Regions from separate parts of the Staphylococcus casei genome, predicted to be linked through region 3. Evidence: riboswitches for the same ligand, from Rfam matches in the RefSeq annotation. Region 3 holds a riboswitch; each other region holds the start of a gene.
What was found. A riboswitch is a leader RNA that binds a small molecule or an ion and turns the genes downstream of it on or off. The one in region 3 is predicted to bind S-adenosylmethionine.
Positions count from the first base shown of each region.

Region 1: another riboswitch for S-adenosylmethionine. It lies ahead of metK (methionine adenosyltransferase); the one in region 3 lies ahead of QMO72_RS01515 (MetQ/NlpA family ABC transporter substrate-binding protein).
Region 2: another riboswitch for S-adenosylmethionine. It lies ahead of metX (homoserine O-acetyltransferase MetX); the one in region 3 lies ahead of QMO72_RS01515 (MetQ/NlpA family ABC transporter substrate-binding protein).

Region 1 is NZ_CP125718.1:1,104,954-1,109,159, reverse strand. Features, by position in the region: gene QMO72_RS05340 (nuclease-related domain-containing protein) at 1-811, opposite strand, end outside; gene metK (methionine adenosyltransferase) at 904-2,100, opposite strand; SAM riboswitch class I at 2,210-2,322, opposite strand; gene pckA (phosphoenolpyruvate carboxykinase (ATP)) at 2,478-4,067, shown strand; gene QMO72_RS05325 (alpha/beta hydrolase family protein) at 4,118-4,206, opposite strand, start outside.
Region 2 is NZ_CP125718.1:13,071-17,276, forward strand. Features, by position in the region: gene serS (serine--tRNA ligase) at 1-702, shown strand, start outside; gene QMO72_RS00050 (AzlC family ABC transporter permease) at 1,044-1,739, shown strand; gene QMO72_RS00055 (AzlD domain-containing protein) at 1,736-2,065, shown strand; SAM riboswitch class I at 2,197-2,297, shown strand; gene metX (homoserine O-acetyltransferase MetX) at 2,355-3,323, shown strand; gene QMO72_RS00065 (DUF2232 domain-containing protein) at 3,571-4,206, shown strand, end outside.
Region 3 is NZ_CP125718.1:354,132-358,337, reverse strand. Features, by position in the region: gene manA (mannose-6-phosphate isomerase, class I) at 1-59, opposite strand, end outside; gene QMO72_RS01520 (lactate/malate family dehydrogenase) at 250-1,191, opposite strand; gene QMO72_RS01515 (MetQ/NlpA family ABC transporter substrate-binding protein) at 1,278-2,096, opposite strand; SAM riboswitch class I at 2,172-2,278, opposite strand; gene panE (2-dehydropantoate 2-reductase) at 2,528-3,445, shown strand; gene ulaA (PTS ascorbate transporter subunit IIC) at 3,657-4,206, opposite strand, start outside.

The DNA.
Region 1 (4,206 bases), 750 kb from region 3:
GCTGTTCAGGCCCAACTAATACTTTTGAGCTTGAGCTTTGCGCATAATTAGAAATTGTGACTGCACCTTCATTCTTCGGATTAAAGTATAAAATAGTCGTAGGTGCAAATTTTAAATTCAATTCTGTTTGAATATCACCCGCAAGTTTTTCTATTTCATTTAAGTGATTAGAATAATTAACAAATGATAATGAATTTTTATCTTCATTTTGATCTAATACAAGCGTTTGTGGTGATTGTTTATCAAGGTCGAGTGTATCAAATACTTGTTCCATCATAGGCTGTTCTTTAAATTGACCAGCACTAATGCCATTGTAAACATGCCCTTTCAGTAATTGAGAATCGATTATATATAGTCCTGTACGCGTAAGTACTAAATGACTGATTCGTTGTACATCACTAAACTCATTTTTAGGTAAGAAAATATTTGCCATGATATGCATATCTTCAGGACGAATTCTCTTTTCATTTACAAGACGTTCACGAATGCCAATCAATCTCATATCCGTTACATATTCACTATGGTTTTTAGAAAATAATTTTAACGCATCAATTTCTCTATTTTTAGAGCTTACAGTTGCGGTATATTCTTCTTTTTGTTTAGTTACCGTTTTTTTATTTTCAATTCTTTCTTTTTCTAATTCTTCTTCATGTTCATCGCTTAATTTTTTCTCTCTTGCTTTATATTGCTCTTCTACTTTTTTCTGCGCTTTCTTTTTACTTTTTAAAGCAACAAAAAATAATATTAAACAAATAATTGCCACGATGATTGCCACGATCAAACCAATTTCTAACGGGCCAAATGAATTCATAACAATAGCGCTCCTTTATATGTTCAGTAACTTTATTATAATCGATAATCGCTCTTCATACGATAGAAAAGTATGCTATTACTTTACTTTTATTATGCATTAACAGAATCTTTTAATAAATTTACTTTATCTAATTTTTCCCATGGTAATAATACATCTGTACGACCAAAATGACCGTAAGCAGCCGTTTGTTTATAGATTGGATGTTTCAAGTCTAACATTTTTATAATACCCGCTGGTCTAAGATCAAAATGAGTTCTGACAGCCTCTACTAAACTATCTTCGCTCACTTTCCCAGTACCAAACGTATCAATAGAAATCGATACAGGCTCAGCAACTCCAATCGCATAAGCAAGTTGAACTTCACATTTTTTAGCCAAGTCAGCAGCAACAATATTCTTAGCTACATAGCGTGCAGCATACGCAGCAGAACGGTCTACTTTTGTTGGATCCTTACCACTGAAACAACCACCGCCATGACGTGCATAACCACCATACGTATCCACAATAATTTTACGACCAGTAAGTCCTGCGTCACCTTGAGGCCCGCCAATCACAAATCTACCAGTAGGGTTTATATAGAATTTCGTTGCTTCATCTAATAAATCTTTTGATACAGTTGGATAAATCACATGCGCTTTAATATCAGCTTGAATTTGTTCTAATTCAATATCTTCAGCGTGTTGTGTAGACACCACTATAGTATCAATACGACGTGGTTCATCATGCTCATCATATTCTACAGTTACTTGTACTTTACCATCTGGGCGTAAATAGTTTAATGTTTCATCTTTACGAACATCTGATAATCGTTTAGCTAACTGATGTGATAAGAAGATTGGTAACGGCATATAAGTATCCGTTTCATTTGTAGCGTAACCAAACATCAAGCCTTGATCTCCGGCACCTGTTGCTTCAATTTCTTCTTCTGAAACATCATTGCGATATTCTAAAGCTGTATCAACACCTTGTGCAATATCTGCAGATTGTTCATCAATTGCTGTTAATACTGCCATTGTTTGACTATCATAGCCATATTTTGCACGTGTATAACCAATTTCTTTAATCGTTTCTCTCACGACTTTAGGAATATCTACATAAGTTGACGTTGATATCTCTCCTGAAATTAATGCCATACCTGTAGTTACTGTTGTTTCACAAGCTACGCGCGCATTAGGGTCATCCTTAAGTATTTCATCTAATATTGCATCTGATACTTGGTCAGCAATTTTATCTGGATGCCCCTCTGTTACAGATTCTGAAGTGAATAATCTTTTATTGTAAGTCATAATTTGCTCCTTTAGTTTTAAATTACGAAAATTCTCTCTCTGTTGAGCTAAATAAAAAAGGCCTTCATCACTATATTAAATAGAGAGAAGGCCCTTATACGTCCATTCGCTCTTATCGTTCAGACGCTATTTGTCTGCAAACGGTTTGGCACCTTTCTTCGTATTAAGAAGAGGTTGCTGGGCTTCATTGGGTCCATGTCCCTCCGCCACTCAGGATAAGAGAATCCGTTAATCACTATAGTACAGAATCTCTGATATATTGTCAATTTAACATTTATTAAAATTCCTTCTAAAATGATGTGGACTAATAGTGCATATGTGTTATACTTTTTAATTGTAAAGGCTTACATCTAAAATTAACTATGGAGGGATTCAGTATGGCGGTAGATACATACACTTATACAAATAAAATTGACAGCATTTTGGGAAAAAGTTCATCATTATTTCAATTGTCGACGACTCAGTTATATAACAAAATTTTGAATAATAATGAAGGCGAACTCACTGAGTTAGGTGCCATAAATGCCAAAACTGGGAAATATACAGGACGTTCCCCTAAAGATAAATTCATCGTTACTGAACCGTCTTATAGAGATGCAATTGATTGGGGAGATATCAATCAACCAATTGAAGAAGAAACATTTTTAAAACTATATGATAAAGTTTTAGCTTATCTTGATAAAAAAGATGAATTATACGTATTCAATGGTTACGCAGGTAGTGATGTCGATTCGCAATTAAAACTCACTGTCATTAATGAGTTAGCTTGGCATAACCTATTCGCACAAAATATGTTTATTCGTCCTAATTCATACGAAGAAGCATTAGATATTAAAGCAAATTTCACAATTGTTTCAGCACCGCACTTTAAAGCTGATCCAACCATTGATGGCACACATTCAGAAACGTTTATTATAACTTCATTTAAACATAAAGTTATTTTAATCGGCGGCACGGAATATGCTGGCGAAATGAAAAAAGGCATCTTCTCAGTAATGAACTATTTACTTCCTAAAGACAACATCATGAGCATGCATTGTTCAGCTAACGTTGGCGACAAAGGTGATGTCGCATTATTCTTTGGTTTATCTGGAACTGGCAAGACAACACTTTCTGCTGATGCTAATCGTAAGCTTATTGGCGATGATGAACATGGATGGAATGATAACGGTATCTTTAATATTGAAGGTGGTTGCTATGCTAAAGCCATTAATCTTTCATATAAAAAAGAACCACAAATTTATGATGCAATTAAGTACGGGACAATTTTAGAAAACGTAGTGGTCGACGAAGAAGGCGATGTTGATTTCGACGATAACTATTATACTGAAAACACAAGAGCTGCTTACCCTATTAACCATATTGATAATATTGTTACACCCTCTAAAGCGGCACATCCTAACACAATTATTTTCCTAACTGCCGATGCTTTTGGTGTATTACCTCCGATTTCTAAGTTAACTAAAGATCAAGCAATGTATCATTTCTTAAGTGGTTTCACTGCCAAACTAGCAGGTACAGAACGTGGTGTCACTGAACCTGAACCTTCATTTTCAACTTGTTTCGGTTCACCTTTCCTACCGCTTAATGCTAAGGTTTATGCAGATTTGTTAGGTGATCTTATAGATAAACATGACGTAGACGTATACTTAGTTAACACTGGTTGGACTGGTGGTAAATATGGTGTGGGCCGTCGTATTAGCTTAAATTACACAAGACAAATGGTAAATCAAGCAATTACAGGTGAATTAAAAGATGCAGAATATATTAAAGATGATATGTTCGGGCTAAATATTCCAGTATCTGTAGAAGATGTACCGCAGACATTACTTAATCCAATTAATGCTTGGAATAAACCAGAAGCATATAGAGCACAGGCGCAAGACTTAATTGACCGTTTCAATTATAATTTCGAAAAATTTGGAGAAGACGTTGAAGACTTGGCTATCAAAGGCGGCTTCAAGTAAGTCTAATCATAAAAAACATGTACTACTCGCTTTGGGTAGTACATGTTTTTTTATATTTTATTATTCAAATGATAATCATCTTTAATACTGTGTTGTTCAACATCTGTCATCCATTGTTTAACAGTATTAAGTGCCTCAT
Region 2 (4,206 bases), 340 kb from region 3:
ATGATGGTGCCACAATTAGTAAATGCAGATTCAATGTATGGTACAGGTCAATTGCCTAAATTTGAAGAAGATTTATTTAAAGTTGAAAAGGAAGGCTTATATACAATTCCAACAGCTGAAGTGCCACTTACAAACTACTATCGTAATGAAATTATTGATCCAGATGTACTACCAGCTAAATTCACAGCACAATCAGCTTGTTATCGCAGTGAAGCGGGTTCTGCTGGACGTGATACAAGAGGCCTTATTCGTTTACACCAATTCGATAAAGTTGAAATGGTACGCGTAGAAAAACCTGAAGACTCTTGGGAAGCACTTGAAGAAATGACGGGACATGCAGAGGCAATATTAGAAGAACTTGGTTTACCTTATCGTCGTGTAAACTTATGCACAGGAGATATTGGATTTGGCGCAAGTAAAACCTATGATTTAGAAGTTTGGTTACCGAGCTATAATGATTATAAAGAAATAAGTTCTTGTTCAAACATTACTGATTTCCAAGCGCGTCGAGCGAATATTCGATTCAAACGTGATAAAAATTCAAAACCAGAATTAGTCCATACACTTAATGGTAGTGGTTTAGCAGTTGGACGTACATTTGCTGCTATAGTTGAAAATTATCAAAATGAAGATGGTTCAGTAACAATTCCAGAAGTATTAGTTCCATTTATGGGTGGTAAAACAGTTATTCAATCAGTTTAATAAATATAATAAAGCAATACTAAGAACCGCATGACAACGCCCCTTGTCGTGTGGTTTTTTATTTTGCAGGGTAGGGTGGGGGAGGTGTAAATACATAAAAAATTATAAAAATAGCAAAAATAAAGCAGCGAATCAGAAGAGAAACAGACGAAGTGCTAGAGAAAAAGATAGGGTAGTCTAAACATTTACAGAAAATTCCGAAACCTAAAATAAGGCGGTAAAACAATGCTTTTACACAACCACTTGTCTTCCGTCACACAAACGGTAGTGTAAAGGCGTTGAATGTTGTTTATACTTTATATTAGAATACAGCTATTATTTTAATATAAAGGAGTGAGGCTGTGGAGCCACATGTAACGTTTAGACAAGGTGTTAAAGAATGTATACCTACGTTGTTAGGGTATGCAGGAGTGGGGTTGTCATTTGGTATTGTGGCAATAGCCTCAGGTTTTAGTTTACTAGAAATTATTTTGCTCAGTCTTGTCATTTATGCTGGCGCAGCACAGTTTATTATTTGTGCGTTAGTCATATCAGGAACACCCATTTCGGCGATTATATTAACTACTTTTATTGTTAATTCTAGAATGTTTCTACTGAGTATGACGCTTGCTCCAAGTTATAAAAACTATGGATTATTCAACCGGCTAGGCCTTGGAACGCTAATTACAGATGAAACATTTGGTGTTGCGATTACACCACATCTAAAAGGTGAAAAAATTAATGACCGTTGGTTACACGGGTTAAACATCACTGCATACTTATTTTGGACGCTTGCGTCGATTGTAGGCGCAGTTTTTGGTAAATACATACATAATCCAGATGCATTAGGTCTCGATTTCGCAATTACTGCTATGTTTATCTTTTTAGCAATTTCACAGTTTGAAACCATCCAACGCTCACACATTAAGACTTATCTTGTATTAATCGTGTGCGTCATTGTTATGATGCTTTTATTTAGTTTGATAATGCCGTCATATATAGCAATTATTCTTGCAGCCACACTAACTGCTGCTTTAGGGGTGGTGATGGATCGATGACAACTACACTACATATGCTAATGATTATCTTATTGTGTGGTATTGTGACATGGCTTACACGTGTAATACCATTCGTTATGATATCCAAGATACGTTTATCTGAAAAGACAGTAAAATGGCTATCTTTTATTCCGATAACGTTATTTACAGCGTTGGTTATTGACGGAGCGATAGAACAACATGAAGGTAGTATGGGTTATAATTTGAACGTGCCATTCTTAATTACGATGATTCCAACCATTTTGATTGCTCTATACACTAGAAGTCTAACGATTACGATCATTAGTGGAATTATTATTACAGCAATTATACGATGGTTCTTTTAATTATTTCATTGATGTAAGTCGTAATATCCGTTAGAATAACAATAATTAGAAAATTATGAAATTTCTTTATTTCAAGTATGTTTATTAGGGAATGATATTTAGTACACTGAGATATATACAATTAAAATCAAATCTTATTTCGAGAAGCTGAGGGATTTGGCCCCGTGAAGCTTCAGCAACCGGCTATTTTAAGTACGGTGCTAAAACCAACGAGAGACTCGAATGATAAGTATGATTAACTTCTTACTTATAATGGGTGAGGAGTTTTTTATTAAGTAGGGGGTAAATCATGACGAATTATACGGTTGATACATTAGAATTAGGGCCATTTACAACAGAGTCAGGTGAGACAATCTCTAACCTAAAGTTACGATATGAGCATGTTGGATTAGCAGGACAACCGCTTGTCGTAGTATGCCATGCGTTAACAGGAAACCATTTAACTTATGGAACAAGTGAAAACCCCGGTTGGTGGAGAGAAATTATTGATGGTGGTTATATGCCAATACATGATTATCAATTTTTAACATTTAATGTAATAGGTAGCCCGTATGGTTCAAGTTCAGCGCTAACTGATGAAGATTTCCCACAACATCTTACGTTACGTGATATTGTACGCGCCATAGAATTGGGTATTGAAACATTAGGACATCAAAAAATTAATATTCTTATCGGTGGGTCTTTAGGCGGCATGCAAGCAGTGGAATTATTGTACAACCGTAAATTTGTTGTTGAAAAGGCTGTGATTCTTGCTGCTACAGATAGAACTTCCTCGTATAGCCGTGCCTTTAATCAAATTGCGAGACAGTCTATTCATTTGAATCGCAAGGAAGGTATGAGTATTGCAAGACAGTTGGGTTTCTTAACTTATCGTTCATCTAAAAGTTATGATAAGCGTTTTACACCAGACCAAGTCGTGGCTTATCAAAAACACCAAGGCGATAAATTTAAAGATTACTTTGATGCAGCTTGCTATTTAACACTACTGGATGTCTTGGATAGTCATGATGTAGATAGAGGGCGTAATGACGTGGACACAGTGTTTAGGCAATTAGATACGAAAGTTATGACTATGGGATTTACAGATGATTTGCTTTATCCAGATGACCTTGTACGTGCAGTAGGGGAGCGCTTTAAATATCATAAACACTTTTTTGTGCCAGATAATGTCGGGCATGACGGTTTCTTGCTTAATTTTAATGACTGGGCACCTAATTTATATCATTTCTTAAAAGTTTCTCAATTTAAAAGAAAATGATATTGCCTGATTAAGCTAAATAAAATGACGTACAGGACGACAAACAGTAACTATACTGGGCATAACTGGGCATATTTTATGCATGGTTATTACTTGTCGTCCTATTTTTATGTGAATGAACCATAAGCAACCACAGACTAATGCAATTTATTTTAATCTTTAATTAATATGGGCGACAAAATTGTGAAAAAGTTTTAAAGAGGTTAAAATAGAAGTTATAGTCAAAAATAGTATGGGAGTGGCGAATTTGTTTTCAAAAATATATCCTAAGGCAGCTATCCTTGGTACATTAGCACTAATCATAGTCGCTTTAGCTTTACATATATTACCACCGCTTGGACTGGTATTAAGTCTCTTTGCAACAATACCAGGCATTATCTTATGGCATAAATCTTTAGAAACATTTGGCATAACAGCGGTTATTACAGTTATTTTAACAACTTTATTGGGTAATATTTTTGTATTAACTATCATGGTCCTCGTACTCGTCTTGAGTTTCGTTGTAGGCCAATTATTAAAAGAACGTACGTCTAAAGAGCGTATACTTTATATTACAACTACATATATCAGTATAGTCTCATTAATTGCAGTTATGGTCTTACAAGTATCTGATAAATTGCCAAAAGCAACAACAATTATGAAGCCAGTGAAACAACAATTGTATCATCTTATTTCAGAATCTGGAGCGAGCGCAGACTATAAACAAATGCTTGCAGAAGGCTTCCGTCAAGTTTCGGTGCAACTACCGAGTTATGTAGTTTTTGCAGTATTTCTACTCGTATTAATCAATTTAATTATCACTTTTCCAATTTTACGTAAATTCAAGATTGCTACACCAATATTCAAACCATTATATGCATGGCAAATGAAGCGTTCATTATTA
Region 3 (4,206 bases):
TTGAGCGCTGTGCCGCCCCAGATACGTTCTTGAAACACAGGTTTTAAAAATAATGGCATCGTTTTGTACCTCCGTTCTTTATTTTATTTAATATATCGCATATGAATTTCTATCGTCTCCGTAATATATTATAACATTTTATTAAAGCGTTTCCATTTTTAACGTAAAAAGCTGATTCCATATATTAATTATGAAACCAGCTATAGCTTATATTGTTCAAACAACAATGTGATTATATAAATAGTATGATCACTTATCTGTTTTTGATACTTGCTTAATTGTTTGCTTAATGTATTGATGTGCTGCTTTGAGTTGAATCCATTCACTTTGATTTAATTTTATTTCAAATCGTTGAATGACACCTTCTTTATCAATTAGCGTAGGTAAGCTAAATGCACTATCTGTTAAACCAAATTCATAATTAATAGTTGTTAACGGGATAATTGATCGTTGATTAAGTGCAATGGCCTGTATAATATTTACTGTCACTTTAGAAATTGCAGCATTCGTCCAACCCTTTTGATAAAAAACATCCATGGAAACTTGATCTATTTTCGCAGTAATATTTGCTTTATCAATCTCTGGAACATCAGTTAATGCTTCAAATTCATCTAGGGCCATTCCATGAATACGTACCTTACTCCACACCGGCACAGCATGTTGTCCATGCTCTCCTATGACAAAGGCTTCAACATTTTTAGGATCTATTTTATAGTGCTTTGCGATTAATGTTTTAAATCTTGATGTTTCTAGAGAAGTGCCCGTTCCTATTAATTTATGTGCCGGATAGTCAAATCGATTTGCTATGTAAGTAATCGTATCTACTGGGTTAGATATTAAGATTACAATCGCTTCCTGTGTAACTTGTTGGATTTGTGCCATAACCCCTTCAATCATTTGACGATTATCTTGTGCCAGTAACACACGATCCCCCTCGTTCGGGTCTGTCGGTGCACTTGACGCTATAATAATAAAAGAGGCATCTGCCAATTCTTGATAATCCCCTACACGAATATCTATATTTGTAGAATTTGACAAACCTTGTATATGAGAATGATCTAAAGCTTCACCACTCGCTACTTCTTTATTTGTATCTATCAATATGATTTCGGCAAATAAATTCAAATTTTGAATATCAGTTAATATCTGACTTCCGACTCTTCCAAGACCTACAATACCTAATTTAGACATTTTATCCCTTCCCTACTTCATCCATTTTAAGTTATATACATTTATTGAACTTAACCATATCAAGATAGCAATTTGGATTATACATATTATTTTTGATAAGGAATGACATCTTGTCCATATTTTCGCTCAATAAATGACTTCATATCTTTAGATTGGAGTACTTTTATTAACGTTTGATATTTCTTGTCATCTTTATGTCCTTTTTGTACAGCTACGATATTAGCAAATGGGGATGATTTTCCTTCCACTGCTATCGCATCTTTATGTGGCGTTAATCCATTATCAATAGCATAGTTAGAGTTCATTATGACTGCCGCGCCTTCTTTACTATTATATGTTTTAGGTAAAAATTCAGCACCCTGTTGATTATTAAATTTTAAGTTTTTCTTGTTTTCTACAATATCTTCAAATTTAGCATCTTCAATATTTACACCTTTTTTAATTTTGATTAATCCTTTATTTACAAAGAATGATAAGAAACGTCCTTCTTCTGCTGGATTATTGGATACATAAATTTTTGATCCATTTGGTATATCTTTAATATCTTTATATTTCTTACTATACACACCCATGGGCGTTGTAAACACTTTTCCTACTTCTTCAATATTATAATTATGATCTGCTTTTTCAGCTTTTAAATATGGTACATGCTGGAAAAAGTTTGCATCAACGTCCCCTTTATCTAATAATTTATTCGGTACTTTATAGTCATTAACTGTTTTTATTTTCAAATCATAACCTTTTTTCTTCATTTCTTCTTTAGCATGTTCAAGCACCTCACCATGTGGCGCTGGTGATGCTGCTATTGTAATTTTTTTGTCATTAGTTTTACCACTTGTATTACCGCATGCTGTAAGCAATAATACAAAAATTAATAATGCAACTGAACTGATTATTTTTTTCATATTTTAGTACTCCTTTATTTTTAATAGTCTAAAAAAATAAGCTTTCTCATAATGTTTAGAGAAAGCTTACACCTTCTCTCATCTCCGAAAGTAACACGACTTTCTGTGAATTAGCACCATTTCGTTGAACGACGGTTGCTGGGTTTCATCGGGCACAATCCCTCCACCACTCTTGATAAGAGTAAATCCTATGTAATTGAATTGTTTTAATCCTAGCATTGTACTCATAATTAGTCAATAAGTTTTGAGAATATTCCAAATAATTTAAACGCTATTATTTATGAATCCTATTAAATATTGTTCCATGTGAAACACTAGCTTCACAAATTAAAATACTAGCAGATACGTTTTATATAAAATGCGTATCTAAGTTGAATAAGTGGTATATGTATATTATTAAATATTTAATACATAAATAAGGAGTTGTTTATATGCGTATACTAGTCTTGGGAGCCGGCGGTATTGGTGGCTATTATGGTGGACGTTTGGCTGAGAGTGGACAAAACGTTACATTTCTTGTACGTCCAAAGCGTAAATCATTTTTAGATAAATACGGCTTAACCATACACAGTGAAAAAGGGGATTATAGTTTTAAACCACAATTAATCACTAAAGAGGATCGCGTTGAACCTTTCGATGTAGTCATTTTATCATCCAAATCTTATCATTTAGATCATGCAATTGAAGATTTAAAGCCCTTCGTAAATAGTACGACATCTATCATTCCAGTACTCAACGGTGTTGCGCATATACCAAAACTTCAATCAGCTTTTGGTAAAGATAAAATTTTAGGGGGTTACTGTGTCATTGAAACCACTTTAGACACAGCAGGTGAAATCATTCATACAAGCCCTTTTGACAAATTATATTTTGGTGAAATTGATGGTAATGATAGTAAGCGTTCAAAACATATTGCACATGCTTTCTCTAATACTAAAGCAGAATTCGTCTTAAATCCTAATATCAAACAAGGTATGTGGCATAAATATTTAATGATCACTGTACTCTCAAGTGTAACCACATTGATGCATGCACCAATCGGTCCAATCCGTGATAGTGAAGGTGGCGGTGATTTTATTGAATCCTTATATAATGAGGCAGCATCGATCATGCGTGCGCATGGTGCTCCACTTTCACATAATATCGTAGATCAATATATGAAATCACTTCAACAATTGTCTTATCATTTTAAAACATCTATGCAACGAGATATGGAAAAAGGATTTAACATTGAAGCAGATCATTTACAAGGATACTTACTTCAGTTAGCTAAATATTATAAAATTAATGCACCTTTATTAACTTGTGTCTATCAAAGTCACAAAGTTTACAAAGAAATGCTACATTAAATGATAAGCAATGCTATTAAATATCTATATAGTTGGATTACTCCTATCATGGCAGCTGACAATAAATTCTAAATCTTGTTATCAGCGATATGTTTATAATTCAAAGTACAACAACTTATAGTAGCGAAAAAGAGGCATAGCAAGCATATATATAATATGCTTGCTATGCCTCTTTTTAAATCCAATAGATTACAATTCATATTGCTTTAACCTATTGCTCTTTTATCCCTTTTTGGTTTGTACGTTTTTGTAACCACATTGCTAATGCCGCAATAATAACAATTAACACAATAATACCAATGAGTCCAAGGTATTTAGCAACATTGCCTACTACAACACCTACTACTAAGAAATCAGTATCAGAGAAAGTCGTTGCCGCACCACCAAGATCTCCTAAGAATGGTAAAAATACTAGAGGTAAAAATGTAATAAGTAAACCATTTAACGCTGATCCTGCAATAGCACCTTTAATACCACCACGCGCATTTCCAAACACACCGGAAGTTGCACCTAAGAAGAAGTGCGCTACCACACCAGGTAAGATAACTACTCCGCCAAATAAGAAGAGTAAAAACATTCCCAATACACCAACGATAAAGCTGACAAAGAAACCTATTAACACTGCATTTTGTGCATAGGGAAAAACAATTGGACAATCTAAAGCTGGCTTTGTATTAGGTACAAGTTTTTCAGAAATCCCTTTAAATGCAGGTACAATTTCTGCTAATATCAGACGAACACCAGTTAAAATAATAAATACG